Regions from separate parts of the Shewanella sp. NKUCC05_KAH genome, predicted to be linked through region 1. Evidence: riboswitches for the same ligand, from Rfam matches in the RefSeq annotation. Region 1 holds a riboswitch; the other holds the start of a gene.
The links. A riboswitch is a leader RNA that binds a small molecule or an ion and turns the genes downstream of it on or off. The one in region 1 is predicted to bind cobalamin.
Positions count from the first base shown of each region.

Region 2: it holds a riboswitch for cobalamin, as region 1 does, so the genes downstream of both, KO533_RS09840 (TonB-dependent receptor) here and KO533_RS17635 (ABC transporter ATP-binding protein) in region 1, are expected to answer to the same signal.

Region 1 covers NZ_JAHKQZ010000020.1:86,350-103,060, forward strand. The annotation lists gene KO533_RS17575 (glycerol dehydrogenase) at 1-858, shown strand, start outside; gene KO533_RS17580 (NAD-dependent succinate-semialdehyde dehydrogenase) at 1,076-2,467, shown strand; gene KO533_RS17585 (cobalamin-binding protein) at 2,530-3,357, opposite strand; gene KO533_RS17590 (DUF2235 domain-containing protein) at 3,434-4,468, opposite strand; gene KO533_RS17595 (DUF559 domain-containing protein) at 5,302-6,252, opposite strand; gene KO533_RS17600 (hypothetical protein) at 6,349-6,729, opposite strand; gene cobO (cob(I)yrinic acid a,c-diamide adenosyltransferase) at 7,384-8,007, opposite strand; gene KO533_RS17610 (cobyric acid synthase) at 8,052-9,695, opposite strand; gene cobU (bifunctional adenosylcobinamide kinase/adenosylcobinamide-phosphate guanylyltransferase) at 9,801-10,412, opposite strand; gene KO533_RS17620 (adenosylcobinamide-GDP ribazoletransferase) at 10,409-11,197, opposite strand; gene cobT (nicotinate-nucleotide--dimethylbenzimidazole phosphoribosyltransferase) at 11,303-12,385, opposite strand; gene KO533_RS17630 (iron ABC transporter permease) at 12,518-13,648, opposite strand; gene KO533_RS17635 (ABC transporter ATP-binding protein) at 13,645-14,520, opposite strand; cobalamin riboswitch at 14,620-14,813, opposite strand; gene KO533_RS17640 (histidine phosphatase family protein) at 15,035-15,760, opposite strand; gene metH (methionine synthase) at 16,031-16,711, shown strand, end outside.
Region 2 covers NZ_JAHKQZ010000009.1:23,468-40,178, forward strand. The annotation lists gene KO533_RS09830 (hypothetical protein) at 1-1,153, shown strand, start outside; gene KO533_RS09835 (hypothetical protein) at 1,157-2,599, shown strand; cobalamin riboswitch at 2,734-2,969, shown strand; gene KO533_RS09840 (TonB-dependent receptor) at 3,078-5,039, shown strand; gene KO533_RS09845 (HDOD domain-containing protein) at 5,319-6,047, shown strand; gene KO533_RS09850 (LysR family transcriptional regulator) at 6,127-7,032, opposite strand; gene metE (5-methyltetrahydropteroyltriglutamate--homocysteine S-methyltransferase) at 7,233-9,503, shown strand; gene queG (tRNA epoxyqueuosine(34) reductase QueG) at 9,597-10,799, opposite strand; gene KO533_RS09865 (transporter substrate-binding domain-containing protein) at 10,974-11,771, shown strand; gene KO533_RS09870 (GGDEF domain-containing protein) at 11,768-13,624, opposite strand; gene KO533_RS09875 (phosphatase PAP2 family protein) at 13,845-14,369, shown strand; gene KO533_RS09880 (DUF3069 domain-containing protein) at 14,401-14,835, shown strand; gene KO533_RS09885 (NAD-dependent malic enzyme) at 14,949-16,637, opposite strand.

The DNA.
Region 1 (16,711 bases):
CATACCAACGTTATTGTTGGAGTTGGCGGTGGAAAAACCTTAGATGCCGCCAAAGCCGTCGCCTTCTATCAAAAAAAGCCAGTCATCTTGTACCCCACAATTGCCTCAACCGATGCGCCTTGTACTGCACTTGCAGTGATCTACTCCGAAACAGGTGAGTTTGAAAGCTATCTGTTTCTGCCACAGAACCCAGATGCTGTCGTTGCCGACACTGCCATTATTGCCGCGGCTCCGGCCCGATTTTTTGCGGCAGGCATAGGCGATGCACTGGCAACCTATTTTGAAGCTCGTGCCTGCTATCAATCGGATGGCGTCAACCTAGTCCTGAAAAAGCCTTCCCGCACAGGGCTGGGATTGGCCCAACTTTGTTATCAGTTACTAACTGAAAATGTTGAAGCTGCTATGGACGCCGTTAAAAACAAAATAGTCACACCTGCGCTAGAGCAAACCATTGAAGCCACCATCTATCTCAGTGGTGTTGGTGCAGAAGCAGGCGGGTTAGCCGCCGCCCATGCCGTAAACAATGGTATGTCAGCGGTGGCAGACTTACATAAAGCTCAGCACGGCGAGAAAGTCGTCTTTGGGCTGCTAACTCAGCTCGTGCTCGAAAATGCCCCAAAAGCCGAAATCGATAACGTTATCCGCATCATCAAAACGGCGGGACTGCCGCTCACACTCGCCGATTTAGGGCTGAAAAGCTTTATCGAGGCCGAGTGGCGCAAAGTGGCAGAGATAGCCTGTGCTGAGGGCGATACTATGGGCAATATGCCGATGAAATTAACCGCAGATGATGTCTATCAAGCCATGATAGCCGCCAATGCCATGGCTGAACGCTATAAAACAGCAGAAGCTTGTTAACCGTAACAATATGACGTGTACACCTTAGGTAGCAACCATCTGATTTTATTAATTAATGCCACTAAAATAGTTCCTGCTGCCACACGAGTTTACCGTTCATCCTAGGCTTCCTTGCCACATAATCAATGGCAAGGGAGTCCACAACAAACAAGACATTTCCACCCTCGATGCCAAAGCTGGCATTTACGCTCTATTTGTTAAACGCTTGGAGGCACATATGGCTTATGCAACAACCAATCCCTTTACGGGAAAGCTCATTAAAGAATTTCCAAATGCAACAGATACCGAAGTCACACAGGCGATAGAATCCGCCCATCAGGCATTTTTAAGCTGGCGAACCACTCCCTTTGCCGACAAGGCCGCAATACTGTCTAAGGCAGCGAAGATCCTCAGAGACAACAAGTCCAAATACGCCAATCTACTGACCTTAGAAATGGGCAAGGTCACAGCAGAAGCCGAAGCTGAAGTCGAACTGTCGGCGCAAATTTTCGAATACTACGCCGAACATGCCGAGCGACTGCTGGCACCGCAAAAACTGCCGGTTGCCGATCCCGCCGAAGGTGAAGCGATACTGGTTAATGAGCCGCTGGGCGTATTATTGGCTATCGAACCTTGGAACTTTCCCTACTACCAAATTGCGCGCATCTTAGCGCCGCAGCTTGCCGCCGGAAATACCTTACTACTCAAACATGCATCCAACGTGCCCCAGTGCGCTGCGGCCTTTGAAGGCTTAATGTGCGATGCCGGACTGCCCTCAGGTGCATTCCAAAATCTGTATGCCACCCGAGAGCAGATAGAACAGATCATCAATTCGCCCAAAGTGCATGGTGTTGCGCTCACAGGATCAGAAGATGCGGGCTCGATCATTGCCGCACTGGCGGGTAAGGCACTGAAAAAGTCCACCCTAGAACTGGGTGGCGCAGATGCCTTTATCGTACTTGAAGATGCCGATCTGCCTAAAACTATCGACTGGGCTGTGTTTGGCCGTCACTGGAACGCGGGACAGGTCTGTACATCATCTAAGCGGATGATCTTAGTTGAAGCCATTTACGATGAATTTATGAAGGGTTATATCAAGGGGATCGAAGCGCTAAAAGCAGGCGATCCTATGGACTCGGCCACTACGCTGGCACCGCTGTCTTCCCAAGGCGCGGCCGATGAGTTGAAGCAGAAGATCCGTGATGCCGTAAAACACGGCGCAACCGCGACCGAAGTGGGTCCTAAAGTGCCTCAGCAAGGCGCCTTTGTGCAGCCAACAATACTGACAAACCTGACGCCAGATAACCCAGCCTACTATTGGGAATTCTTCGGCCCAGTGTCCAGTATCCACAGGGTGAAAGATGAGCAAGCGGCAATTGCCATCGCCAATGACTCACCCTTTGGACTGGGTGGCTCAGTGTTTACCGCCGACACCCAACGCGGGCTGGCGGTCGCTAAGCAGGTTTCCACAGGCATGATGTTTGTCAATCATCCAACTATGGTCAAGGCCGACTTACCCTTTGGTGGAGTACGTCGCTCAGGTTATGGCCGCGAGTTGATTGATTTAGGATTGAAAGAGTTTGTAAACCACAAGCTGATTAATGTGGTCGACATCAACGCGCCTTTCTAAACGCTTAGAAAATAGCAACATCTGACTAAGCGCCTGACGGAATAATCTGTCAGGCGTTTTATTTAACGTGCTTTATCCAAGGCATCACATAAGGCTTGAACGCCGAGTAAAGCTCTGGGCGTCGCGCGATGTAATAAATCGGCATTGAGTTGATAAATATGCTGTTTCTTCACGGCAGGAATTTCTGGCCATTGGCGCCAATCAACCCCTTTCACATTACCTTCTTCTTCACTCTGTAAAATCACTTCGGGCAAGGTCAGCAAGACGTTTTCTAAACTGACTTGCGGATAATCACTGGCGGCATCGTAAAACACATTTTGTCCATGGCACACACTGATGATCTGTTGGATCCAACTGTTTTTAGAGACTGTCATCAAGGGGGTCGACCAGAGTTGATAAAATACCTTAGGTTCTGATTTTTTAGCATTTTCAACCCGCAATCGGATAAGCTCAGCGCGATAAGCGGCCGCAGCCTTGCTTGCTTCTTCAACATGCCCCGTAAGTTGGCCTAACTCTTCAAGCTCCTTGGCGACGCCTTCTAAGGTTTTAGGATCGCTGCCATAAAGGTTAAATCCTAACGTCCTAAGCTGGTTGATATCTTCGGCTTTATTACCCGAATCCCACACCACAATCAGATCGGGATTAAGCTCCATCACCCGTTCCATTTGAATGCCGTAGTAACCCCCAATACGCGGGATATTTTTTGCCGCCTCAGGATAATCCGCATAATCGGTTGCGGCCACAATCGTATCGCCCGCACCTATGGCGTAAAGCATTTCCACCGCATGGGGCGAGAGCGCAATAATGCGTTTAGCGGGCTCGGCCAATACGCTATGAGGGAGAAACAGACTGAGCCCAAAAACGAGTCCAGCTAAGTGTCGCTTAATCATGATATGCCTTAGTATTTATCCCCAAACCGCCTGAAGATGCAGGCGTAGTCTCTTCAGGTCACTTGGGGTTATAGAGTTAAACTAGCTGCTCTGGCCAGCCATAGTGTTCGATATAAGTTTGTAGATTCTTCGGGCGATACTGAGGATCTTGATCCCAGCGGGCCTTCACCGAATGATGCAAAAGTACTGGGACTTGCTCAGGGTCGAGTGGTCGCAAATATTCCTGTTTTATCCGATAAAAACTGCGTCTCGAGTTATGTAAGGTCGCGAGCGGATTTGGATGCACACTCGCGGCTAAGTGTGGCTCTAGGCTTAAATTAAATTTCTGCGCCTCGGATATCATCCACAACAGTGCAATATCCGACAACAATGAACCGTCTTTATCGGGTTTATAACTGCCGCCAATATTGCTATGGGCACCGGCAAACCACACTTGCTGCATGTCCATATTGTCGCGTAGTTGCCAAATAGTCGGCTCAAAATCACTGCGGTGTTCATCTATGGCTAAGGCATGACGGGCAACGCACACATTGCGGCCAATTTTAGTGTCGTAAAACTCGTCTTTATCTTCGAACAAGCCTAAAAATGAAATAGGGATCCCCATAGCACCAACGGTATCCCACACGCCAACAAACTTGATTTCCCGTGATTCATGACTGTATCTCGCTCTAAATTCGAGGGATTTTTCACCATCAGGCGCAAAGGGCGCACTGCTTTTTTTATAGTGGTCGAAAGCTTGTTGAATCAACGCCGCATCGGGACGTTTGAGTATGCCGCAGTTATTAATCAAACCACACAAGCAACGCACAGTGTAAGCACCGCGGCTAAAACCAAAGAGATAAATCTCATCGCCTGGGGAATAGTTTTGCACTATATAGCGATACCCATCCATGATGTTTTTATGTAAACCGCGCCCTGTCGCACCGCCAATGGCTTGATCGTAATAGGAACCCACGCCCCAATCATAAAATACTTGTTGGGGTTTGCCATCAGCCGCTATCGGGCTGATAGCACGCGCGAGGCGTAGCACATTGGTGGGGAAATCGACCTTAAGATCTTTCTCGGGCCGATTCCAAGTCCCATCGGCACAAATCACAATACGTTTATTCATCGCATCATCCTTGAGTCACTGATGCCCAATCTCACAGGTAAAAAGCTGTCGATACAGACGCTAACGGGTTTTACCAAGAATAACAGCCTCAATAGCCTTGTTTACCAGCGATTCAAGGCGTTAAAAGCTCATCTTGCTTTACATGCTAACGTCGCAGCAAAAAACCTATAGTGACATAAAAACCTAAGCTGACAAATTAGAACAATAAGATGCCGCTATAGTTTGCATATGTAATGTTCGTACGAGAGAAGATTAATGCTTTCTTTAACAAGAGTTAGACTGAGGAGCGTTAAATATAGAAGGGTATTGCTTGGTTATTAAATGCAGGCCCCTATTGAAGGGCGCTCCATGGTATTTGCTCGACGACATGGTGAATAGAAACCTAGGGTTTCTAAGCTTATGAAGGAGAGCTATGGATGGCGAACTGGCAATTAAACACGGATGTTGTCCAAGCTCATCCGTAGATGTTCGACCGCCCCGACTTATAGGTTTGCCATGGCATTCGCTCATCGACTCGCAGCCAGTCCATCCGTGGATGCTCGACCGCCCCGTCCATGGGGCGGACGGTCGTCTCGCAAATCACCATGGCTCACCTTTTTGGCATTAGCGTAATCTGTAGATTTAAAAGCCTTACGCAGCACGCTTTTGGACATTTCTGAGTTAAACTTTTAGCTCGAATTAGTAGGTTTCGAATGAAAATTTCTATGGGTAATGCCCAATTAAGGTGTGAGCCACGCTACCACGACACTCAACTATTACACCGTAAACACATAAGCCAAATCAAGCCAAAACCGTCGAGCGTTGCGAATCCGTCTTAAAGCGTTTGTATGGATTTATAGTTCGTATAAACTCAGCCCCATTGATGCACCAATTATGTACCAAATATTTTGCCAGAGCACTCGAGCAAGGTCAGTACCTGCATATGCTGTTTCTTCATTGCCTTTACGCAACAACTTACCATTTGATAAATATTTCAAATTAGAAGTACCAAACCGTCTATTAGTGAGTTCACTCGGTAATACTGAACGTAATGGCTCCGTATACACAGGATCATCAGCAACCAAAAAGAATTCATCAAAGAGATGGGAATAGCAAACCATGTGGTTTCCAAGCTCAAGGCTATACCACTCGTGTGGGATAGTATTAATCCTAACTTCACCTTTTTCGTATTCTTTTACCAAACCATCTAAATGTTCAATCTGCATGGAATCTTCTGGTGGATGGAATACAAAAACTGTAATGAATGACTTTTCATGCAGCCACTCAATAGCATGAGGGATTAATTCATCTAGTGATACCGCTGTTAAATTTTTATCAGGGTACAATTTATTGTAAAAAGCTAAGGCTTTAGACATTTCTCGATAAATAAATGGGTAATCAATATACATGACTCGGTATTTTGACGGAGCTCTTTGCATACGCTCTTTGTAAATTGTACGAACCTCAGAAACACAAGCTGAAGGGTTTCTATTTATTTCTCTACCAGTGAATCTAATTACAGTATAACCAGCTCTTGAAAGATACCTTTGTCTGATTGCATCATTTTCTAGTTGTTCTTTCGTAGAATGATAATCATGGCCATCCAACTCAATGATCAAACGAGCATCTTTAAGAATGAAATCAACTCGAAAACGGCTATGCTTTTCAGGGTCGCCAAACCAATGCTCACTTTCAATTGCGTCAGCTAAATCACCGAGTTCTTTGCTAAACTGCTTTTCTATATAAGATTGACTTCGATCTTTATACCAACTCGGTGGAAACTCTGGTTGACCTGGATACTTCATGATTTCCTCGATTGTAAATTTAAAGCCTAACGCCCGCCACACACGCGAGCAACTTGTTGCGAGTCGAGCGCCGAAGGCGCGGTGTGCTGGCGTTTGTTATGCACTTTGTGACAATACCTCAGAAATGGCTTTTTTCATAAGCTCGTCGTTATCAAGCAATTCACGATAGTGCTCATATGGCAAGTTTCCGTCATTTACTTGCCTTTCAATAAATATCTGCAATCGCCAAGGATCTGGATCGGGCTTATCGAAGTCAAAGTCGATACCTCCAACTTCGGGAGTTTTGAAAATATCGACACCAACGCCGTGTGTACGAATATACCAAGCCGTACCAGGAACCAATTTGCAGCCACGATTCTCCTCAGCAAGTATATCTTCGGCCTCAGAAAGGCTAAATCCATGCTTGATGAGCTCTTTAGCCCAACTTATTTGCGCGTACCATAGAGGGATAGCGGTTTTTATTGGATTCGTACTCATGCTTTCCTTTTTGCATAACGTCTTAGTATTTATGCGCTGCGCTGTTTGCGGGGCATAAATCGCTTGTTGGACTTGGCCACATCAATGTCAATTGGTACAAATGATGCTATAGGATTTTGCTTTTTTGCGATAGCAGTTTTAAATGTAATTACTTGATATTGCTTTATATTTCTCGTTATTCTACCCTTGTTTTTGCTAATGAATCGCTATCTAACAACTCAAAACTCCAAGGAATACTCCTCCCCTCGGAGTTGCCGCAGGGCGAATAGATAAATTGCGTGAGTTCGGTCATGGATGACCGACTAGCTTTCGCAGGTGCAGGGACGCATCCTTCGGAAGCGATAGCAAATTTGTCAATGAGCACAAGGGGCTTTCAACTCCGTTGGGGGCGTCTTGGAGCATCCAAGGAGGATAGGACGAGCAGTCCTCCTTGGTCGGGTGTGGGGTGAAGCCCCACGACTTTGATTTTGATTAAAGCATTCAAACTACGAAACACACTTTGGGACAATAGCTTTTTAGCTAATCGAACTGCGATAGGGTTAGTGGGGATTGTCACTGTTGCAAAAGTGACCGTTGGCGGCATGGCCGCCATTTACTATCTGCCCAATATGGATATAAGAAATATCGCTTTATGGTTATAACAACACGCTCAGTTTAGTAATCAAAACCTTGCTGTGCCTTGATACCCGCTTCGAATGCGTGTTTCAACGGCTGCACTTCGCTAACAGTATCGGCTAATTCGATAATCGCTCGGTGGCAAGCACGGCCCGTGATGATCACATGCTGCATGGGTGGACGATTTTTAAGTGCACTAAGCACACGTTCCACATCTAAATAGTGATAGCTCACCATATAGGTGAGTTCATCGAGCATCACGCAATCTATGCTCTCATCTTGCAGCAGCTTTTCGGCGGCTTCCCAAGCGAGTACAGCGGCGGCGGTATCTTTTTCTTTATCTTGGGTTTCCCAGGTAAAACCTGTGCCCATTACATGAAACTCAACCCCTGCACCTTCGAGTAAATTACGCTCACCGCACTCCCAAGTGCCTTTGATAAATTGCACTACCGCGGCTTTTTTACCGTGACCGACGGCACGGGCCACTGTGCCAAAACCTGAGGTCGATTTGCCTTTACCGTTACCGGTTAACACCAGCAGAATCCCCTTCTCCCCTTGGGCGGCGGCAATTTTAGCATCCACACCGGCTTTCACTTTCTGTTGGCGAGCCTTGTGGCGTTCGGCCTTGATTTGCGCTTGTTCGTTGTCGTTTTGTGCTGTCATGGTCTTCTCTTCACTCTGCTGCTAAAAATGTCTGCTTTTAAAACTTATGCTTCTAAAATTGGCTGTAATTTTTGCATGTCTAAATGCTCGGCTAACACATCGGCTAAACGATCGAGTTGCTGCTCACGTATTTGATTGATATCTATCGCCTTAGCATCGTTTAATCCCGCCCAGCGCAAAATCAACTGACACGCATCTGGGCTATCAAACAGCCCATGTAAATAAGTGCCAAGGATTTGCCCGTCATCGCTTTGCAGGCCATCAGCAAAGCTCACAGATGTGGATTCAGGGATTAACTGCAAGGGCGTATTCGTTTGTTCAAGCCTAGGGATAAGATAGCTTGATTCACCGCAGTGGATTTCATAGCCCTTCACAGCAACCTTTTGCCCAAGTAACGTTAGCTCACCGCTCACTCGTCGTAACTGTTTTTCGGCTTTGAGTTCTGTGCTCAGCGGCAGGTAGCCAAGTCCAGCGGTATCACCCGCACTGTCTTCAATGCCTAAGGGATCGGCAATGCTTTGGCCTAACATTTGATAGCCGCCGCAAATGCCGAGCACTTTGCCGCCGTAACGCAGGTGTGTGGCAATATCTTTATCCCAACCTTGCTGGCGTAAAAAGGCCAAATCGGCGCGCACATTCTTACTGCCGGGTAAGATCAATACATCGGCAGCGGGCAAATGAGTGGCGTGACTCGCGGCTTGAGTTTGTAATGATACATAGTCAAAATCGATATCGGGATTTAGCCGCAGCGGATCAAAATCCGTGTGATTACTGATCCTTGGGTACACTAATACCCGCACTTTTAAGCGGCTGTTAGCACCTTTAGTCGGCGAGCTTATCAGCGCATCTTCGGCATCGAGATGTAAATCATGCAGATAAGGCAACACGCCTAAAACAGGTTTTTGAGTATAAGCTTCAAGCCAATCGAGCCCTGATTGCAACAGGCTAATATCACCACGGAAACGGTTGATCACAAAGCCCTTTACCCGCGCCTGTTCGGATTCTGATAACAAGGCCAAGGTCCCGACCAAATGGGCAAATACGCCACCTTTATCGATATCGGCAATGATAATCACAGGGCAATCCACAGCTTCGGCAAATCCCATGTTGGCAATATCACCTTCACGCAGATTGATCTCCGCTGGACTACCCGCGCCTTCCACCACTATGGTTTGATACTGGGCCGTCAATCGCTCGAAGGATTCCAGCACAGCGCCAAGCGCCATTGCCTTGTAATCCTTAGATTTAGGCCCAAAAAAGGCCGAGGCTTCGAGTGTCGTCAGGGCTTTGCCATGTACAATAATTTGTGCGCCCGTGTCCGAGCTTGGTTTAAGCAGAATGGGATTAAAATCGGTATGGGGCTCAAGATAACAGGCCACGGCTTGCAAGGCCTGTGCGCGGCCAATCTCGCCGCCATCAATAGTGACAGCGCTATTGAGCGCCATATTTTGCGGCTTAAAGGGCGCAACCTTAATCCCCTGACGGGCGAGCAAACGACAAATCCCCGCCACTAAGGTGCTTTTACCCGCATCCGATGTTGTGCCCTGCACCATCAAGACTTTTGCGCGACGAGGTGAATTAACAGCAGGCGTATTCACCACAAGATTAGTAGCAGAATGAATAGCTAAAGCATCAGCGGTATCGAGTGCATTAGCGCAGGCTGTGTTGTCTGTGTTTGGAGAGGACATAGGTTTAAAAGGCTTATTCTAGTTTGCAGTCATTAACATAACAGCTCAGTCTAAAAATCACTTAAGTATGCAACTTAAGCTTAAAACGTGGACTGAGCCCAAAGTCTACAGTGGTTTCAATGCTAAGGGTAAACCGGCGACCACTAAGGTGACATTGTCCGCTAAGGTCGCAACGGCTTGATTTAACCAGCCTGCTTCATCAACAAATTGTCGGCTCAACTCACCTAAGGGCACTATGCCAGAACCGACTTCGTTACTGATCAAAATCACCACTCCCTCAAGCTCGACGAGGGAATCCACAAAAGCGGTTTTCTCGGCCTGCCAACTCGCATGAGCTTTATCGTCAGAGGTTGAAACGGCAAAGTCAGTCGCATTCCACTCAGTCGGCGCGGGTTCATCATCAATCTTGGCGCTGGATGCAAGTAATTGATTCGTTAACCAAAGAGTTAAACAGTCTACTAAAATCACTCGCCCAGGTTTTGCTAACTGTTTTAACAGTGCAGTGAGGGCGAGCGACTCTTCAAACAATTGCCATTCGATACCATCGTCCGATCGTCCCGCTTGATGCTTGGCGATACGTGTCGCCATTTCATCATCTAGCGCCTGCGCCGTCGCCACATAGCAAGCATCGAAGCCAAGCGCAGTGTACTGACGCACTAAGGCTTCGCCGTAGCGACTCTTACCGCTACGGGCGCCGCCTAGGACGAGGTGGATCACAGTATGTTACCCACAACGAGTAATACAAAATAACACACGATTTCAGATATTTGCTGCACCGCGCCTAAGGTATCACCCGTGTAACCGCCAATCTGGCGTCTAAAGATCACTATGATCAAACGGCGCAGTCCTATCATCACCAATAGCAATGACAATGCCGCTAACCCCTTAAGGAATAACAGCACTAATACGCCGCTGGCGATCAGGATAAGCAGCTCATTAATGCCTTGATGTTGCGATAGCGGCTTAGACTTACTGGTCTCGTCATCGCGGACATACTTTTCGCTAAAAATGATACTGGCTGATACCACACGGCTCACTGTGTGCGCGACGATAAGTGCTGAACCCGCAACGACAGGATCGTACAGTGCCAACTCGACTAGCAACTGCCATTTCAGCAGCAGGGCCAACATCAGCGCCAGTGCGCCATAACTGCCAAGGCGCGAGTCTTTCATGATCCGCAGCTTGTCTTCAGCCGTCCAACCCCCGCCAAAACCGTCGAAGGTATCGGCGAGGCCATCCTCATGAAATCCGCCCGTGAGCAAGACGCCAACCAACATAGCTAAAAGAACAGAAACGCCGGCGGGGAGCCAGTTCTGCGTCAGCCAAAACACTATGGCGCTTAACAAGCCGACCAGAAGACCGACGAGACCGAAATAACGGCTGGCCTTATTCAATTTATCGCTATCGACTTCGACCCACTTAGGCATAGGAATGCGGGTAAAATAGCCCATGGCAACTAAAAATAAATCTATCTCTTTGTGCCAGCTTTCGCGTTCTGACATAAAGCATCCTTAGTGAATTCACACTTGCTGCAAGGTTTAAAATTAAAACGGTTGGCTAAAGGCTATTATTTTAAATAAGTAAAATAAGCGACTTAGCAGAGCACATCATACAACAGCCTCAATCCCCGCATCACTAAAACTCGCCATTTGATTGTAAAAATTTACTGAGGCTTGAATAAGCGGCAATGCCAACGCCGCCCCCGTACCTTCGCCTAATCTCAGCCCTAGGGATAATAAAGGTTTAGCCTGCAAAAATTCTAACATTCGCAGATGACCTTGCTCATCGGATTGATGGGCAAAAATCAAATAATCACGCACATTGGGGGCGATTTGCACTGCGACTAATGCCGCCGCTGTCGCGATAAAACCGTCCACGACCACCAGCATTTTACGTTCAGCGGCAGCTAACATAGCTCCCGTCATCTGCACAATTTCAAAGCCTCCTAGGCAAGCTAACACTGACTTAGGTCCAGTTAAGGCGCTTTGATGCAGCAATAACGCGAGCTCAATCAGCATCAGTTTACGTTCTAAGGTTTCGCTATTAATGCCAGTACCACGGCCAACGCAATCAATCACATCCAACTGCATAATCGCCGCCATAATGGCCGCAGCAGAGGAGGTATTGCCTATGCCCATTTCACCAAAGGCGACTAAGTTACAACCCGCTTGATGGTGACGTTCAATCAAATCGCGCGCCATAGCAAAGCCTTTATCGACGGTTTCCAACGTCATCGCGGGCTCTAAATGGATTGCACCCGTTCCAGCGCCAAGACGTTGATCGATAATACCTTCAACCCCTTCAACTGGCGTTAAAATACCGCAATCGATCACTTCGAGCTTAAAGCCCACCTGCCGACAAAAAACGTTAATCGCCGCGCCGCCATGGGCAAAGTTTTGCACCATTTGGTGAGTCACTTCGCTAGGGGCAATCGACACGCCTTCTGCGGCAATGCCATGATCCCCCGCAAACACTAACATGGTTGGATGGACTATTTTGAGCACATCCGTTTGTGGCTGATCCGTTTGTTGCAAATCAGTTGCTTGCACGCGGGCAATCTGCAAGGCTAAGGATTCGAGCTGACCTAAGGCACCGGGCGGCTTAGTCTTAAGATCAATTTTCTGCAGAATCACCAGATCCTGCGCTTTACTCACAGGGCTTATTTGAAAAGACACGGCTGACTGAGACATCCACACTCCACTTTGTAATCTACATTAAATAACCACAACGCATCCCGCGTCTATGACGAACATGTCCAATTGTGCATTTCCAATCGCGGGTGGGATATCAACAGAAATACTGATTATCCCGTCAGTCTGCACTTACGACATGACTCTACGCTTACGCAAAATCAGCAAAAAGAACATACTACCTATGGCGGCTGTGATAATGCCCACGGGCAACTCTTGATTCCCCAATAAACAGCGCGCTAATACATCAATCCACACCATAAATAATCCGCCCACCAGCGCCGTTAATAAAATCGGCTGACGACCGGGGAACAGCATGCGTACTGTGTGGGGGATCATTAACCCGACAAAACCGATACCGCCACAGGTAGCCACCAAAATAGCGGTAATCAAGGAGCAGAGCAGCAACATATTGAGCCGCAGCTTAGGCACATTCACCCCTAAGGTATGCGCCGTTTCATCCCCCGCCTGCAACGCCATGATCTGCCGTTTCATGCCTAAAATAATGAATAAACTCGCACCAATCACCAGTGTCGGCAGTACTAACAAGGACCAACTGGCCTTTGCAAAACTGCCTAAACTCCAAAACAGCACAGAGGCTGTCGCCTGCGGACTGGCGAAATACAGCAGCAGACTCGTTAATGCGCCGAACATAAAGGAGGTCGCCACACCAGAGAGCAACATGCGCTCCACTTGGCTATTGAGCCCAAGCCCAGACAAGGCAAGCACTATCAACACCGACAAACTCGCGCCAATAAAAGCGCCCAAGGGCAAGCTAAACCAAAGTAATCCAGACAAGGCGCCCGAACCGCTAAAAAGCCCAGAATGTGCAGCCATGCCCGCATTATCAAAAAATCCAGAGCCAGTGAATAAGGTCAACATCACCACAGCGCCAAAGGACGCGCCAGAGCTAATGCCAAACAAATAGGGATCGGCGAGCGGATTGCGAGTCACAGTTTGCAACACACTGCCCGCCAGTGACAAACCCGCACCCGCCACAAAGGCGAGTAAAATGCGCGGTAGCCTGAGCTCCATCACAATGCGTTCAGTCATACCATTGGCTTGAGTGAAGTTCGTCGCCTTATTGATAAATATTTGAATAACATCCGTAAAACTGATGTTCGCCGCACCAAAACTCGTCGCAGCAATAGGCGTTATCAAAGTGATGATACCTAATACGAGCAGCATCAGTTGTTGTCTCGTCAACGGTGTCACGATACGCCCCAAATATGAGATGAAATATTGTTTACTCCCCTGAGTCATCCGCCCTCGCCTCGCTCGTTCAGGCCATGATCTACATGGTGGTAACCATAAAAATAGCTGATTAAGGGCTTTTTATGCTGTGGATGGGGCGATACCTGAGCACACACGCCAAACACATCACCAATTCGCGCCTCGGTTAATACTTCGGTTGGCGTCCCCATAGCGCTGACTTCCCCGTTATGGATCAACAACAAACTGTCGCACAGGGCACTGGCTAAATTAAGATCATGAATAGAGGCAATCACGCTGATACCAAGACTACGCACCAATTCGAGGATTTGAATTTGATAGCGCACATCGAGGTGATTCGTTGGCTCATCGAGGATTAAAAGCTGCGGCTGCTGCACTATGGCACGGGCAATCAAAGCGCGTTGCTTTTCACCGCCGGATAAGTGCTCATATTGTTGGTGCATCTTATGGCTCAAGCCAACTTTCTCTAAAGCCTTTGCAATACGCTCAATATCACAGCTCGAATTGGTATCGAACATGCCCTTGTGGGGCGTTAAGCCCATGCTGACCAATTGCTCTGTGGTGAGGTCAAAATAGTGCGGTGTATCCTGCTGCACTACGGCGACGCGACAGGCAAACGCCTTGGGCGACAAGCGCTCAATATCTTGATCAAAAAGGGTAATTTTGCCCTGAGTCGGGCGAACAAACCGATACAAACAGCGCAGCAAACTGGACTTGCCCGCACCGTTAGGGCCAATCAGCCCCAGCATCTGCCCCGTTGGCAGCGTAAAGTTAATATTGGAAAGAATGGTTTTGCCATCGATACACCAGCTCAACTGGCTCACATTGAGCGCGACTGACGGGCTCAATGACGGGTTAGTGTCATTCACGGGGCTGTTAGTTTGGATTGCGGAAAGTTTCACCTAAGCGGCGCTCCTATCGAGTCCAAACCTGTATAAAAAAAGGTTGTGCACATTGTCATCTGCTCCCTCGAGTCACCCGCTCGAGAACTAAGGCTGCACGCAGCGATAACAGAAATAGGCAGGTCTCCTGACTTGTAGAAAAGAAGGAGCTAGGCTCTAGAATCTAGGTGCTTCTTTAAACTACTCACAGTTGCGGGCACAGTTCGGGCTGACTGACGAGCAGTTCCCCGATTCCCTATTATGTTTGGGTTGATATGCTCTTTGTTAACAACGCCACTGTGAATAAAAACAACGGAGCGATTCGAACAAAGAGAGTCTATTCCCAACACCTATTTCTGCGACGTTATCACTCATTGCGCATGTAATACGCTATCTCGTTCAAACGTCAGGGAAAAGCATTATCCTACATCTATCCCATTAGGCAATGCTGTTTAAATCAGAATATTTTCATGTCAGCTTATTCTCGCCAAACGATCACGCCTACATGATAGCGCCGAGATAGTGAAATAAGGCCTCAACACCTGCGCCCACTCGGCCAATCTAAACGCCAATAGCAGGCACCCTGTTCATCTTGCAGCACATTAATAGTCACCACGGCCGCCACGGGTAAATCGAGTTGACTATAAAACCCCACCGCCCGTTCAACCCCTAAGGCACGCGCCATTAAGTGACGGATCACCCCGCCGTGGGTCACGACCCACACTTGAGTGGCTGGCATATTGTCAGTGGTTTCATTAATGGCACTGTTTTCATTACCCATTTTATGTGAGTCAAGGGTCAATCGTTCAAACTCGGCGGCGAGTATCTGGTCAATCGTCCCATTCACCCGCGACTCAAAACTTGCCATAGTTTCACCATTAGGCGGCGGAGTTTGCCAAGGGTTTTGCCAATACGCCGCTAAGTGTTCGCCCTCTTGTTGATACAGTTCATCGAGCCGACAACCGTCCCAATCACCAAAATCAATTTCCTGTAAACCCGACAAACACTGCGCCTGCAATGGCCTTGACTCAGATATCAGTGCCGCCGTCGAATGCAGCTCGGCGGCAAAAGCGTGGGCAAAATCGGCGCAGCGGCGTGAAGTCGAGCTATAAATCGCGCTACACACGCTGGCCTGTGACTCAACTGCTGCCGACATTTGTTGCCAACCCTTTTTGCTTAAAGGCACATCCACACGACCCCGCAAGATCGCGCCGCCTTCACACTCACCGTGGCGTAACAATAACAATCGAACTTGTTTCATATATGCCTTTTTAGTTAGGGACTAGATGCTAGAAACTCAAGCCGAGGGCCTAAATTCTAGATTCTCGATTCTCGCTCCTAATGCCTTTGACTTTCATCTTGCCCTGACAATCATAAGTCGCGTATTATGGACGTCTATACGTTTAAATGTCCAAAACAAATTTTTAAGAACAAGTATTCAAAAAAATGTCGGCTGACGACAATAAAATGCACTTAGCATAACAATGGCCGATTTTTGGACTTAACTTAGCTGTATTTAAGGTAATTATTTATGACGATACCCTCAACCAAAGCCAGCCAAATATTAGCAGACATTCGCAAACAGCTTGCAGAGCGCATTCTGATCTTAGACGGTGCCATGGGCACTATGATCCAAGGCTACAAACTGGAAGAAGAGGACTATCGCGGCGAACGTTTTAAAGATTGGCATACAGATGTCAAAGGTAACAACGACCTCTTAGTCTTGTCGCAACCCCACATCATCAAACAAATTCACACCGACTACTTAAACGCCGGTGCCGACATCATTGAAACCAACACCTTTAACGCCACCACCATCGCCATGGCCGACTACGACATGCAGTCGCTGTCCGCCGAAATTAACTTAGTCGGCGCGCGCCTCGCACGTGAAGCCTGTGATGAAGCCTTTGCTGCCACAGGCATTCCACGCTACGTCGCCGGTGTGTTAGGCCCCACTAACCGTACGTGTTCGATTAGCCCTGATGTGAACGACCCAGGCTATCGCAACGTCAGCTTCGATGAGTTAGTGACTGCTTACAAAGAATCCACTAAGGCGCTGATTGAAGGCGGCGCGGATATCATTATGGTCGAGACCATATTCGATACCTTAAACGCCAAAGCCGCGCTGTTTGCAATTGAATCGGTATTCGATGACTTATTCGGTCAGCATTCTAAAGACAGATTGCCGATCATGATTTCGGGCACCATTACC
Region 2 (16,711 bases), on a different contig from region 1:
TGGCCGGGTGATTGAAACTGAGTATCGGAGTGAACGAGGTTCGAACGGCATTTCTCGCCAAAGATTGGTTTGCTTAGTGGAATATCACACCGCCGAGGGCGAGGTAATTCGTCAGTGGGGGCTTGATGGTGTTGATTGCCGTGCGACTTATCAATTAGCTCCGCCGCAGGGTGATGCGGCGGGGGCATTAGGGCCCCACTATGCGCAAAGTGCTGTGAGCTACCTTCCTGATGCACCAACCCGTGCAAGTGCAGACCTTAAATTAACCCGCGATCTCGCCAAGTGGGACTTTGCCTTTGGTACTGCAAGCTTATTATTGGGTCTGCTGGTGGGCTATTTCGGTTCGACTCCTTTAAGAATTTGCTGGGCTGAGTCTCGTTATATCCCAATACTCAAGCGTTTAGGGCATCAGCAAGATTATGCTGGGATTATCAATCTGCTTGAAACCTACAGGCGCCACCCAGCCGCTAACATTCTGGTATGGGAAGCGGCCGACCATATTGGCCATTGCCCTGAGTTATACCCAAGTTTTGTTGCCTCATTTGCACAAATGCAATCTGCACCAAGCAAAAAACAGTTGCAATCCATAGATGAAACCATTGTGATGATTAGCTTTTATCGCTTGAGTTCATTAGGGTTTCACGACTTAGTGCTCGCGATGTTAGCCCGTTGCAATCAAGCCTTAACGGCAAGAACCTTGGCAATCTTTGTGTTGATGACTCGCACTGCGCAGCTCCCTTTTGCACTGACATTATCGGCAGAAAAGCTCAAGGCATTGGAGGCACTTTGTTATGCCAAGGAGCTCAGTTTTGGCTTGGAGGATGAAAAACAATGCAGTGTCGACGTTGCAGCCCGTATCGAATATTTACTCTTGTTAGTTAAATGGGGGCTCGATGATGCCCCTGGCGCGCCGGAGCCAAGTGTTAGTCCTGTACAAGCTGTGATTTTAGCGGTATTTGGCCAGACAATGGCGCTGCAAACCCTCAGCCTTGATAGCGCGCAGGCCATTGATAAACATGCACAAGCACTATTGTCTCGGTTAGATATGAATCATGGTTTTCAGCGCGCATTGAGGCCGATAATCGAGTCATTATCGGATAAAATCGCGCCACATATTCAGCAACTCACGTTTTCAGTAACGACAAGGAAATAAGTTATGCAGTCTTATTCAATTCCTCGCCCTTTGGCCTTCGTGGCAGTTTTAATCGCCCTGCAATTAACGGCTTGTAGTCAGCCGAAACCCTTAACCGTGTTCGAAAATGATAAGGAATCCTTATTGCAGTTTGATAACGGCAAACTGCTTCAACTTAAGGAAAATCCGAGTCCACAGTATCGCCATATTCCCTGTGATTTACCCGCAGTCGAGACTGTGGTCACCAACAGTTCGGCCTTTGCGGCGTTAACACAATCTGGTGAGGTGATCACTTGGGGTGACAGTTATGCTGGCGGTGATAGCCGCGAGGTGACGGAGCAGCTTAAGCAAGTTAAGCAAATCGTCCCAGTTAAGGACGGGTTTGCCGCGCTACGTCAAGATGGCACTGTGGTGTACTGGGGCAATGCGGGGAAATATAGCCTCGACAAAGCCCTACAAAACCGCATGACCAATATTACCAAGTTGTTCGCCAATCAAGAGGCCATTGCCGCCCTTGATGCTAATGGCAAGGTGCATACTTGGGGTTATGGCCCCTACGGCGGCAATAGCTTACATGTGCAGGATCAATTAGTTGATGTTGTCGATATCTTCGCCAGAGGACGCAGTTTTGTCGCCCTCAAAAAAGAAGGTAGCGCGGTGATTTGGGGGCAGGTTGAAGAGTCGACCAATATGAAAAAGTTACTCCCGCAGCTTACGGATGTAGCGAAGATCGAATATTTTCAACACACCTATGCCGCCTTGAAAAAGGACGGCACTGTGGTGAGTTGGGGTTGGCGCAGTGATGCTTACTCGATCCGCAGCGCCTTAAAGGATGTGGCGAGTATGACGGCAAACAATTGTGCCTTTGCGATTTTAAGCCCTACGGGGGATGCACATTTTTGGGGCGATGGGATTAACTGTGGTATCGATTGGATTAAAAAAACCGATATCACAGGGGTAAAAGAGATTATCAGCATTGGCTCAGGCTTTTTATTACTGCGGGATAAGGCCGTGCCGCAAATAGTGGCCGACGATACTGATTACGCTCATATGTTTGGGTTTCACTATGCCCAAGAGATTCTTGATAAATATTGGCAGGAAGGCAGCATCATTACCCAAGGGCCTGCCTCCTTTGTGTTTACGCGTCCCGATGGCAAAGTGGTGCCTGTTGGTTATCGCGCCAACCGTGAAAATGTGGAGAAGTTGATTGCACGTATTCCGCGCCTCACTTGGTTAGATGGCGCAGATGACGGTTATATTGGCATCAGCGAAAAGGGGGAGCTGGTCTCTTGGTCGATGAATTTGCCAATGTTCGACAAGTCGCCAGTGCAACCTGCTGACTCGTTAGTGATTAAACCGCTGGATTTTACCCCCGTTGCCCAATGCGAAACTCCTGAGCAGCGTCAGGCGATTTTGAGCAAAGACAGACCAAAACCTGCGGCAAAAAACTGGGATGGCGTTTTCTAGCTCATGTGAGTTTTCTCGCTCACTTGAGATTAATGGACTTTCATCCGTATAGACGTCTATAATGCGCGCGCTCAGGTCTGATATGCCCTGAGTCTTGTTGGGCGTTAACAGATTGTACGCCCTTTGAACCTAATTTTGAGTCAACCTTCTGTGGTGCTTACGATGATAGTGTCGTGAGATAATCGGGAAGCCAGTGAAATTCTGGCACTGCCCCCGCAACGGTAAAAGGTGAGAGACGGCCGCGTTTGATTGGTGTGTTCAAGACTGAACCCGAAAGTCAGAATGTAAAAGGTCAGTCTCGCGTTAATCTAACTTTTAATGGATTAACATAGCCTAAGTCCGGAGACCGGCCCTGAAGGTGTTTTTGAGATTTCGGTGGGCAGATCTCAAAATGCGATAATCACCGTCAGTATTTACGACTGAATTAACGGTATCGTGGCGTCAATGCCCCGTTTTCCTTGCAGGAGTTAAAGGTAAAATGGGAAAAAATCCAACAAAAATCGCGCTGCTGATCGGCAGCCTTTGCAGTTTTTCAATTATCGCGCCCGTTATGGCGGCTGACGATACCAGCACAGCTAAAGTCGACGAGCATCTTGTCGTGATCGGCCGCTCTGATAAGACCCCGTTAAATATTGCCGCCAATGTGAATGTGATTGATGCCGCTGCGATTGAAATGAGTGGCGCGACTAATTTGACCGACGTCTTACGCGGTCAAAGCGGTATTCAAATTTCGGATAACAATATTGGAACTAGCTTTGCGATGCGTGGTTTTAGCGCCAGCACTGCCGTTAATAACACGCTGATTTTACTTGATGGTCGTCGTCTCAATAATATCGATATCGCCGCACCTAGCCTTAATGCCATTCCGCTTAATCAAGTGGATCGTATTGAAATTTTATCGGGTAGTGCAGGTGTACTTTATGGCGATCAAGCCGTGGGCGGGGTGATTAATATTGTCACTAAGTCCCCTGAAAATACTGGCGGCAGCGTGCAGTTATCTGGCGGTAGCTTTGATACCTATGAAGGTCGTGGTGATGTGTCTGGCGCGATCAACAAAGATTGGCGTTACTTTTTCACCGGTAGTTACAACCAAGGTGACAACTATCGCCAGCATAATGCCAACGAAACCGGCTCTATTCTTGGCCGCATTCAATATAAAACAGCCACAGACTCGTTCTTTGTTGAAACCAGCTACTACGATAACGATCGTGAAAATCCGGGCTCGCTTACTGAAAAGCAATTTAAAGACGATTCCCGTGCTTCATCAAATAAGGTAGAGTATGCCCACGAGATGACCACTGCGGCGCGAACGGGTTACCAGCATCAGCTTAATCAAAACTGGGCGCTGGCGGCGGATTTAGATTACAGCGATACCTTGGTGTCTTCTCTTAATTGGGGGGCGAACAGCCATAACACACGCTCACTGTTAATGTTTAGCCCTAAAGCGTTAGCGAATTACAGCACGCGTCAAGGCGAGCTAAACCTAGTCACAGGTTTAGACATCAGCCGTGGCAAGGCTGATTTTGACACTATGGCGCGCAGTAATGTGCAGCAAATGCAAAGCGCCTATCTACAAGCTACAGTGCCTTTAAGTCATACTTTAAGTTACGTTGTGGGTGGACGATATGCGCGGGTGACCGATGAGTTAGTCGATGGCAATGTTTATCCTAATGGCATGGATTTAGACGAAAATGCCCACGCATTCGAACTGGGTTTAAATTACCGCCCAACTGCGGAGCACAGACTTTATGTGCGCGCCGATGATAACTTCCGTTTTGCCAAAGTGGATGAGCAAGCTTATACATCGCCGGGCGTATTTGGCTTAAAGCCGCAAACAGGCCGTTCCTATGAGGCGGGTTGGGATTGGGCTGTCGCTAGTCAAACCCTGCGAGTCAGCCTATATCGTCTCGATTTAGAGGATGAAATTGTTTATGACTCGAGTGCAGTTAAACCCATAGGTGGTAATTTCAACGGTGCAAACGTTAATGCCGATGCTTCTCGTCGTTATGGCGCGGGTGCCGATTGGGATTGGCAGATCACTAAAGCGCTGCAGCTAGGGCTGGAATATAACTATACCGACGCCGAATTTACCGATGGTGCTAACGATGGCAAAGAGCTGTCTTGGGTGGCAAAACACACGGGACGCGGTTATGTCAGCATGGATTTTGCTGAGCATTTCCAAGTGTTTGCCGAAGCTATCTACACGGGTGATCGTTTTATCGAAGGCGATAACGCTAATCAAGGTGATAAGCTAGCAAGTTACGTGCTTGGTAATTTAGCCTTGAATTATAATCGTGATGCTTGGCTTGCCAGTCTGCGTATCGATAATGTATTTGATAAAGATTATGTCAGTGCAGGTTATTACGGTGGCGATTGGGGGGATAGTTACTATTCTGGTCGAGGCCGTGATATTCGTTTCACTGTGGGCTACCGCTTCTAATTATTAATGAGCTATCTAATAACAAAGCCAGACTGAGTCTGGCTTTTTATTTTTTACGCTGAGTTCAAAGAATAAATCTTAAAATAGGTATAGTCTTGAATATCATTTTAGTAGAGTGGTTTAATTGTCGTTATCTATAGTGTTAGCGGGCAGTCATTACTAAATAGGAGTAATTTATATTTTACTCTGCTGTTTATGGCTGAAATTCTTAGTATTTTAGGTATGATGTGAGCTGTAACCGAATCATCTTATTGTTAATAAACAGGTGTAAAGTGTCTTATGACTGATCTTGAGCAACAGGTTTTTACTCAAGTTAGAGCTATCATAGCGAACGAAGAGCAAGTGATTGGCCGCCGAGGAATTCTAATTCCACTCAAAAAAGCGATCCTTGCTGAAGGCGACATTCGTAATGTGATTGACATTATCTCGAGCGATCCCGCATTGGCAGCGCACATGCTTATGCGCAGTAATTCCGCACAGGCTGCTGTAGTGGAAAATCACAAAACTCGCTCGTTGAAAGAAGCTTTGATCCGCTTAGGTCAAGTTAATATCTATCGCTACGCCTTTACGTTCTATTTAAAAGAACGCCTCGATGAACTGCCACAGCCCTATAAAAAGTTGGTCCAAGGTTATTGGAAGCTGACTGAAGATATTGCAACGGATGCGGTAGATAGCTTAGCGGATATGGAAGGTGTGGAGGTTGATGCTGACGAAGTACAAACCTTAGCTCTGTTCAGTGTGTTCGGCCAAATTATCGCACTGACCGCATTTGCCTATTTAAATGCTAATGCCGAACAGTCATTTCCTTTAAGTGTGATTAAGTCATTGATTGATAATCAACAACAGACCTTAACCATCGAAGCGTTCGAGGCGTTAGATCTCGATCAGGATCTGCGTCAAGAATTTATGATCGCCCATAATTTGCGTCAGACCCGTAATCCTAATTCATCAGGGTTGATACTGCGCCGTGTCTTGTCTATGCGTGGATTGTTGATGAATCCGCTGTAATTTGTCGATGCTATGAAGTAGTCATTTGACTTAATAAACAAGCCTGCATTCGCAGGCTTTTTACTCTATGTCACCCGCATTAATTCGTCTTCTGCTGGCGGGATAAACCTTCCCTCGCCACCAGTTGTAACCAATTTTGGATCAATGCAGAGTTAGCACTGTGGCGGCGATAGGCACCAAATAGCGGTCGTTTCAGACCTTCTTGGCCGAGTTTTACCGTAGCGAGACTCAGTCCATGTCCTTCATTAATCGACCAGCTTGGCAGTGCGGCTATGCCGTCTTTACAGGCGATGCGTTGCAATAACATCATGGTTAAATCACAGGTTTTTTGCTCGCCTGCCTCTATGCCCGCAGGTTCTAAAAAGTGGCGATAAATATCTAAACGTGTCAACGGCACTGGATAACTGATAATAGGCAAGTGTGCTAATTGCTTAGGGGTGACATAGGCTTCTTTCGCTAAAGGATGATCTTTTGCAACCACTAACTTCACTTCAAAATCAAACAAATGCTGATAGGCGAGTGAATGCCCAGGCACAGGATCTGAGGTTAATACAATATCCAGTTCACCCATTTCTAAGGCATTGAGCGAGTCGAATAGGTGACGGCTCGACAAGTCTAACTCGGCTGTCGGATGATCTTGTCTAAATTGCTCCATCACAGGCATTAACCAGCGAAAACAGCTATGGCACTCAATGCCGACTCGCAACTGATTGGTTTCGGTTTCCAGCCCATTCTTCAAATCTGTCTCGGTTTCTAACACCTTAGGCAAAATCTCTTCGGCCAGATGCAGCAGGCGTGCACCTTCTTGGGTGAATGACAGTGGCTTACTCTTACGCACAAAAATGGGCGAGTTAATCCTTTGCTCCAACTCCTTAATCTGGTGGGAGAGGGCGGATTGAGTGACAAAACGTTTTTTGGCTGCGCCCGCCAAACTGCCGCTTTCTTTCAGGGCCATTAAGGTTCGCAGGTGTCTTAGTTCGATCATGTTCACTCCAAGTGAATTTCGCTCATGTTGTGCTTGAAATCAATTCGGTTGCTGGAATAGAGACTAACACAATAAACTTCTAGACGTCCAGACGCCCATTGTTATTTATCAAGGCTGAAGTGCTGAAAAGTGCCAAGAGAAAACAATCTGGTGGGTGCAAGTGCCGAATATGGCTTATCTCAAATAAAGGAAGATAGAGTATGCAATTAAATAGTCTTGGTTTTCCCCGTATCGGGCGTCGTCGTGAATTGAAATTTGCCTTAGAAAAATACTGGCGTGGTGAGAGCACTCAGGCACAATTACGTGAAGTGGCGAGTGAACTTCGCCACACCCATTGGCAGTGGCAAGCTGCTGCTGGCATTGAGCAAGTTCCCGTAGGTGATTTTGCCTTTTATGATCAAGTGCTGACCTTAAGCGCGACTTTAAATGCCATTCCTGAGCGTCATCGTGGTGAAGGGGCAATCGATCTCGATACTTTATTCCGTGTTGCCCGCGGCAGAGCACCAACGGGCCAAGATGCGCCAGCCTCTGAAATGACCAAGTATTTCAATACTAACTATCACTATCTGGTACCTGAGCTCAGCCAAAACCAAGTGTTTTCGATTGCCTATGAGCAATTTTTCGATGAAGTCAGTGAAGCGCATTCCTTAGGCTATAAAGTAAAACCTGTGCTACTCGGCCCTGTTAGCTACTTGTTCCTTGCTAAAACCGTGGGCCAAGAGTTTGATAAGTTAAGCTTATTACCCAATTTATTAGCTGCTTATGCTGACATTTTGGCGCGTTTTGCTGCTCAGGGAGTGCATTGGGTACAGCTCGATGAGCCCATTCTCGCATTGGAATTGGATGGCGAATGGCAAACGGCGATCACTGAGGCGTATCAAGCACTCAGCACTGCGAAGGTGAAGATCCTTCTTACCAGTTATTACGGCGGTATCGCACACCATCAAGTGCTGGTATCGGCCTTGCCGGTCGCGGGGTTGCATGTCGATTTAGTCACAGCGCCGGATCAATTGGCAGTCTTTGCCAATGCGCTTGGTCAAGATCAAATTTTGTCGGCGGGTGTGGTCAATGGCCGCAACGTGTGGGCGGCAGAGGCGGATTTAATTGCCGAACGCATAGGCGCGGTTGCCCGTGATCTCGGAGATCGCTTGTGGATCGGTACTTCTTGCTCACTCCTGCACAGCCCTGTGGATTTAGAGGTGGAAGCCACGCTTGAGCCTGCGCTGCGTCAACAACTCGCGTTTGCGAAGCAAAAATTACTCGAACTGGCCAATGTGCGCCAATTGCTACTGGCACCTGAATCGGCCGCGGCAAAAGAGATTGTGCAAACCTGTTTGGCGCGCCGTGAGGCGAAAGCGCAGGCCGCCGACAGTCAAGTGATTGCCCGCGTTGCCGCGTTGACATCTGCCGATTATGAGCGCGTCAGTGATTTCAGCGTACGCCAAGCAGTACAGCAGCAGAAATACCGTTTACCTCTGTTGCCGACCACCACCATTGGCTCCTTCCCACAAACACCAGCAATCCGTGGACTACGCAGTCGTTGGCGCAAGGGCGATCTGAGTGATGCACAATATACAGAGCAATTGCAGCAAGTCACCCGCGATACAATCGACCGCCAGCTTAAACTCGGTATCGATGTACTGGTTCATGGTGAGGCCGAGCGCAACGATATGGTGGAATACTTTGGTGAGCAGCTTGCGGGTGTTGGCTTTACCAAAAATGGTTGGGTGCAAAGTTATGGTTCACGCTGTGTTAAGCCGCCGTTGATCTATGGTGATGTTAGCCGTCCAAAGGCGATGACGGTTGATTGGGCCGAGTTTGCCCAAAGTCTCACCGACAAGCCTGTAAAAGGCATGCTGACTGGCCCGGTGACGATTCTGCATTGGTCATTCGCCCGTGAAGATATCGGCCGCGATGTGATTGCGATTCAGCTGGCGCTGGCGATCCGTGATGAAGTGGTGGATTTACAAAATGCCGGTATTGGCATTATACAAATCGATGAGCCCGCCTTCCGTGAAGGTCTGCCATTGAAACAAAGTGAATGGCAAGCCTACTTAGATTGGGCGGTGAATGCCTTTAAACTCAGCGCTGCTGGCGTGACTGATGAGACTCAAATCCACACCCACATGTGTTACAGCGAGTTTAATGACACCATTGCCGCGATTGCCGCCATGGATGCCGATGTGATTACTATCGAGACTTCGCGTTCACGGATGGAGTTACTCAACGCCTTTGAAGATTTTGAATATCCCAATGAAATTGGCCCCGGTGTGTATGACATTCATTCGCCAAACACTCCAAGTGTGGAGGCCATGGTGCACTTAATCGAGAAAGCGGCGCAAAAAGTGCCCGTACGTCAGCTATGGGTTAATCCAGATTGCGGCCTAAAAACCCGTACTTGGGATGAAGTTGAACCCGCACTGAAAAACATGGTCGATGCCACGCGAGAACTACGTCGCCGCCTTGGTTAATATTATGCTTGAGTGAAATATTTTTTTACTGAGCTTATTGAATTAGTAACAGCGGATGCTTATGCATCCGTTGTTTATTGCTTGCCGATTGACTTAAGCATCTCGCGGTAAGCCTTTTTCGATAATGCGCACCATGCGCTCGGTTTTGCGGCGGGCTTTTTGTTGTTCAGTTGCTGCGCTTTCAGCAAGGCGCGATTGCTGGGCATTAAGCGCCCATTCAATATGCTCACGCACTATCTCATCGATATCTTCGCTGTGATTGCGGGCGTTAAGTGCGGCAATAATGCTTGGGCTCGCGGGAGCGTTACCCAGTGCTACTGCAATATTACGTAGCCAACGTTTATGTCCAATGCGACGAATGGCGCTGCCTTCAGTTTGTTTAAGAAACTCGGCCTCGCTCCAAGCAAAAAGGCTGAGAAGGTCAGGTTGCTTTAACTGCGGACGAATATGAAAGTCAGTTTCTTCAGTCAGCGGCGCTTGGCGATTGATGGGACACGCGAGTTGGCAATCATCGCAGCCATAGATGCGATTGCCCATGAGTGGCCTAAATTCTTCGGGAATAGCGCCCTGCAGTTCAATGGTGAGATAGGAAATACAGCGTCTGCCATCGACCACATAAGGTTCTACGATTGCACCCGTTGGGCAGGAGGTAATGCAGGCGACACAAGTGTTACAGCCTTCTTGAATGGGAATATCCACAGGTAGAGGCAAATTGATCAGTAGCTCACCTAAAAAGAACCAACTGCCAGCCTCATGGTTGAGTATGAGTGAGTGTTTACCTGTCCAGCCTATACCGGCTTTTTCTGCTAAGGGGCGCTCAAGTACAGGGGCTGAGTCAACAAAGGGGCGAAAGTCAGCGGCATCGAAACCGAGAGCAACTAACTCTGCACTGATTTGATCTCCGAGCTTTTTAAGTCGAGCGCGGATCAACTTGTGATAGTCGCGACCTCCGGCATAACGGGAAATATAACCTAAGTTGGGATCGGTGAGATTCGTTGCAAAGCCAGCTTCGGGTGGCAAATAGTCCATCCGTACGGAGATCACCCGCACTGTGCCCGGATGCAGTTCTTGCGGGCGAGCGCGCATCATGCCATGGGTAGCCATATAGGCCATTTCGCCATGAAAACCTTTGTCTAGCCATGCTTGGAGTTTGGCTTCTTCAGCGGTTAAATCCGTATCGCAAATGCCAACCTGCGCAAATCCGAGTGCTTTTCCCCACGTTTTAATTTGCAGAGCGAGCCGCGACAGCATGCTGGCATAGGATTGGCTTGGGGTTTGATTGACTAAAGTTGACATGAATTGATTGCAGCGAGGCTCTTGGCTAGGTGGCAATATGATAGCAGTTTTCACTTATTGAGGACGAGTTTACTCAGAAGGGGGCGTGAGGCGATATTTTCTTTGGGGTATTTGTTTATTTGCTGTTGGGATTGAGTCTATGATTAGGTCTACTGTTTATCGTTTGGTATTCGTATGCTGAGTGCGATTCCCCTTAGGGCGTGTTTTCTTGCGATGAGCTTATTAGGCCTGATGCCTAATCTTGTTTTTGCGGCGCCTGACAAGTTGAAATTGGTGACCGAAGCTTGGCCTCCCATGAGTTACGAGCAAAATGGTGTGCCGCAAGGTTTTGCGGTGGACTTAGTCAATACCTTGCAATCAAGACTGGGTCAGAGTGAAAAAATCGATGTGTTACCTTGGGCTCGGGCGTATTCGATTGCTAATACCTCTGCGAACGTTTTACTTTTTGCTACGTCAATTAATGATGAACGAGCTGAGCAGTTTGATTTTATCGGTCCTATTGCGACCAGCAAAATTGCATTGTACGCAAGGGCGGCAGATCCTATCGCTCTCGATCAACTTGCTGAACTTCAATCGACAGATATTGTGGGGGTTTATCGGGAATCGGCGGGTGCGCAGTTGCTACAACAAGCGGGCGTGGATAATTTGCTGGTGGCGAGTTTTCCACAGCAATCGGCGAAACAGTTGCTGTTTTCTCGAATTCGTTTTTGGTGCCAAGCGGATCTTGCGGTAAAGCAGATACTCGAAGAGGTTGGCGCGAGTGAGACAGATATCCGCCAAGTGTTTGTGGTATCGGAGATTAATCTCTATTTAGCTTTTTCTAAAGGGACGTCGGCGGAAACCGTTATCAGTTGGCAAACAGAGCTTGAGAAAATGAAAGACTCAGGTGAATTTAGTCGTCTGTATCAGACATGGTTTGGCACTTTGCCACCGCCATTACAACATCAAGTGTTTTGGCATAAGGCCGTTTAATTCTCTCTTAAAGCCTCATTCTTGGCTGATTTCACACAATTTCTGCCCGCATTTTTAGCCTCATAAAGAGCATTGTCGGCCCGCTTTAGCAGGGTGGCAAAATCTTTATCTTGATATGCATCTTCCGTATTATTTTGTGGTTCTAAAGTGGCGACACCAGCACTAACGGTTAATTTGAGTTCTGCTGGTAAATTCTGTGCGCTAAGGCGGCTAATATGGTTCTGCAATTGATGCGCCAGCGCTAACGCACCTGTGGCATCAGTGTTAGGCAATAGGATTAAAAACTCTTCACCACCGATGCGGCCAACGAGATCTTTATTACCCGATAAGGCTCGGCCTGCATTTGCAATGGTCATAAGGGCGCGATCGCCTAATTCATGGCCGAAGTTATCGTTGATTTTTTTGAAGTGATCCGCATCAAAAATAATCACTGAAAAAGGGCTTTGATGTTTTAAGGCTTGCTGAAAATATTTCGCGGCTTGGGCATAAATATGCCGACGATTAGGGAGTTTGGTAAGGTAATCTGTGAGGGCAATAACTTGCAGTTGGCGATTTCTATGTACTTGTTTATAAGCGAATATAGACACTATCGTCAGGATAAAGCCCGCTAGTAATAGGATAATGTGTTGCAGTGATTTGTTCTTTTCGAGTAGCGCGAGCTCTTGTTCTTTAAGGTTTTGGTTTTCAATCAAGCGTTGATTTTCAGATTCAATCCGACTGGTATCAAACTTGACCTTTAATTCTGTCGTATGATGGGAGAGAGAATTGCCATCGACTTTTTTTGTTAGGGTAACAAATTCTTGCAGCGCTCCGTAGGCGGCAGATAAATCATTCATAGCCACATATATGTTACTTTTAAGCTGCAACAGTTGAGTGAGTCCCCGATTATTCTGCAGAGTGCGAAAGGCTTTTTCCCCTTGCTCAAGTTCGGTAAGCGCCTCTTTATAGCGAGCTTGTTGAAACTTTATATCGGCCATAAAAAGCTTCATGAAGCTGTAATCGGTCAGATCTTTTTCATTAATAACAGTATCGGCTTCGATTAAATACTTTTCGGCTTCGGTGAGACGATTGAGTTTGATTAAGCTGTAGGCAATATTCGTTGCCATAGTTGCTGCCACTTTTTCCTGCTGATGTTCCTTGAAGTATTGATAACTTACTAAGAAATTATCTACGGCCTGTTGATGTTCACCGAGTTCATCTAAGGCAAGGCCAATGTCCGAGTTGACATACATTGCCTGTTCTTGGTTATTGTTTTTTAGATAGAGAGCTTTGAGTTTGGTGTAATAGCGGATTGCACTTTGGGGATCGCCATAACGTCTAAAACTGGTAGCAACATCGGCAAGGTTAATGTTAGCCCAACCGCTTAAATTGAGTGATTCATAGAGATCTTGCGCAGTGACGAGATCGTCTAATGCCGCAGAAAAATCGCCAATATAAGAGTAAAGTGCGCCGCGAATGCTGCGCGAGTCGGCGATTAGCTTAAGGTCTTCATGCTCATAGGCACGTTTAACACTGAGATTATAGCCTTCCATCGCGCCATCCATATCACCACTTAATTGCAGAAACCAAGAGCGGCAGAGCGTGAGGTCGGTAATGAAATGGGGGGAGGCGGTTGGCGGAATATTGCTCAGTGCTTGGTTAGTATTTTTAAGTGCCAGTGCAATAGCTGTGTCGTTTTCTGTATTCTGATCCCAGCATTTAAGCAGTTGCAGCTTTTCATGACGGGTGACATCGTCAGTTGAAATTAGTTTGCTTAATAACACTAGATTGCTTTCGATTTCTTCACGGGTCATAGGGACGCCGCTTTCAAATCTTGCAAATATTTTATCAACCTGAGTTTTTTCTTCTGCCATAGCGCTGCTGAGCGGCAGTAGAAGCAGCAATAAGGAGAATGATAAATACCTAAGTTGATGTAGCAAAAAAGATTCCTGTTCGCATTAAAATCAATAGCTAATTATTAGCTTAGCATAACTTGTTTGTTCATTTTTAATATAGATGTATAGCAATTTTGCATTCGGTTAATGATCAAGGTATAAACTCCGCCTTGGTTATTATCCCACAAAGGAATCACCCTTGAAGAAATTACTCTGTGCTGCATTATTCATGATGAGTGGCACTAGTTGGGCAGGCTCAGATTTAGAAACCTCTGGCGATGTATTGCATTTATTATTACCCGCTACTGCGATGGGTGCGACCTTGTTTTATGAAGAGGGTTATGATGGTAGTTGGCAGTTAATTCAGGCAGCGGTGTCGAGTCGGTTAATTGTTGAAGGTCTTAAGTATGGTGTGAGTAAAGACAGGCCAGACGATAGTGGCGATGATTCGTTTCCATCGGGTCATACCTCAGACAGCTTTATGGCGGCGACGTTTATTCAGCAGCGCTATGGTTGGCAATATGGTTTACCTGCCTATGTTGCCGCATCTTATGTTGGCTACACTCGAGTGGCGAGCGACCAGCATTACCTCGAGGATGTGTTAGCTGGCGCGGCGATTGGCGCGCTGGCGGGTTGGTATTTTACTCAACCCTATGAGGGGATTACAGTTACGCCGATTGCGGGTAACGGCGTTTATGGTTTATATGTGAGTGGCCAGTTTTAAGTCTATTTTTGGGATGCGAATCGAGATTTTTATGAGCGAATTATCAGCTGTTTACCGTGAAACTGCCGAGCAGATTTCTTACAATGTTGCGAATAAAGTGTTACCAATGGCGAAATTACCGGGTGACTTATTAGCAGCGTACCAAGGTTTGTGTGCCGAACTGTTGGAAGACAGGGAAGGTAAATTTAGCCAAGCTTGGGCATCTTTACCTGCCAGTGCGCGTAATCTAATGGAACAAGCCGCATTCCACGGTTTCTATATTGCTAATGCTTGGTTGCAATTGAGTCGTGTCGCCCAAGAAATTTCTGAGCAAGCCGATACCGATAGTGCAATCCAAGAGCAAGAATATAATGGCATTTTTACGCGCTTAGCCGATGAATCGCTCAAAGAAAGCCTACGTAAGTTGAAGAAAGCGCGTACCGATCGCGCTTTGCTCAATAGCTTTAAACAGGTGATGGCACCTTAGTGTTCTATTGAAATGAAAAAGCCCGTTACTGCAAAGTAACGGGCTTTTTGCTGGCTAGCACAAACGCTCAACTAAGCTGCTCTACTGCAACTTGATTCGCGGCAACGCTATGCTTAGAACGAAGTGCGTTTGTAGCGGCGATATTCTGGACTCCAGAAATTGCCTTCAATCGACTGCTGTAAGATCTCATCGCTCATTGGCAGCGTTAACCCTTGTTCAACTGCGACTTTACCTACGGCGAAAGCAATATGCTTACTCACCGCATGGATATCTTCGAGTTTAGGCAGTAGTGGACCTGTACCATCGATTGCCAGTGGCGAACATTCGGCAAGTGCGCGACTAGAAGCCATCAGCATGGCATCGGATACATGACGTGCGCCCGAAGCTAATACGCCTAAGCCAATACCTGGGAAGATAAAGCTGTTGTTGCACTGGGCAATTTCATAGGTTTCACCATCGACAACCACAGGCTCGAATGGACTGCCCGTAGCGACGAGTGCTTGACCTGAGGTCCAATGCAAAATGTCCTTCGGTGTTGCTTCTACGCGGCTGGTGGGGTTCGACATAGGGAAAATAATCGGCCGAGCACAATGGCTGTGCATAGCACGGATGATTTCTTCGGTGAAGAGACCCGGAACGCCAGATACCCCAATCAGCACTGTCGGCTTGGCGTTGTTAACCACATCGAGCAGTGAAATATTGTCGCTGAAATTGCTCCAATTTTGGATGTTGGTGCATTTCTGCGCCAATTTTTGCTGGAATGGCAACAGGTTAGGCATGTTGTCGAGCAATAAGCCCCAACGGTCAACCATACACACTTGAGTGCGAGCTTGCTCGTCGCTGATCCCTTCAGACACCATTTGTGCCACGATAGCTTCGGCAATTCCGCAACCGGCACTACCAGCACCGAGGAAGGCGATACGTTGTTGATTCAATTCAGTGCCCGCAGCCTTACACGCGGCGAGCAAGCAACCAACGGCAACCGCAGCAGTACCTTGAATATCATCGTTAAAGCAGCAATAGCGATCCTTATACCGCTCTAGGATTGGCATGGCATTCTTTTGGGCAAAGTCTTCGAACTGGATCAAAGTATCCGGCCAACGCACGTGGACGGCTTGCATAAAGGCTTCGATAAACTCGGCATATTCTTCGCCACCGATGCGTGGATGGCGCCAACCCATATACATAGGATCTTCTAACAACTGCGGATTATCTGTGCCTACGTCTAAGGTAATAGGCAGGGTATAAGCTGGACTGATACCGCCACAGCTAGTGTAGAGTGACAGCTTACCGATAGGGATCCCCATGCCGCCAATACCTTGATCGCCAAGGCCTAAAATACGTTCACCATCAGTGACTACGATAATTTTAACTTTTTGACGAGTCGAGTTATTGAGGATGTCATCGATCCTATCTTTGTTCGGATAGGAGATAAACAAACCACGGTTGCGGCGATAGTTTTTCGAGAAACGTTCACAAGCTAAACCTACCGTCGGCGTATAGATGATGGGCATCATCTCGCTGATGTTATTTTGCACTAAACGATAAAATAAGGTCTCGTTTGTGTCTTGGATATTACGTAGGTAAATGTGCTTGTCTAAGTCGTTATTGAAACTTCTAAATTGATCGTAGGCGCGAGAAGCCTGCTCCTCAATCGTTTCAATGGCATAGGGGACTAAGCCTTCGAGGTTAAAGAAAATACGCTCTTCTTCAGAAAATGCACTGCCCTTGTTAATCAGTGGGGCTTCAAGAATGGCAGGTCCTGCAAACGGAAGATAGAGGGGGCGTTTATTATCGTCCATGGGTAACCTTTTGAGTTATTGTTTAAGTGGTCAATACGTGCTGTAAGTCACGTAAGGTTATCATGAAATGTGAT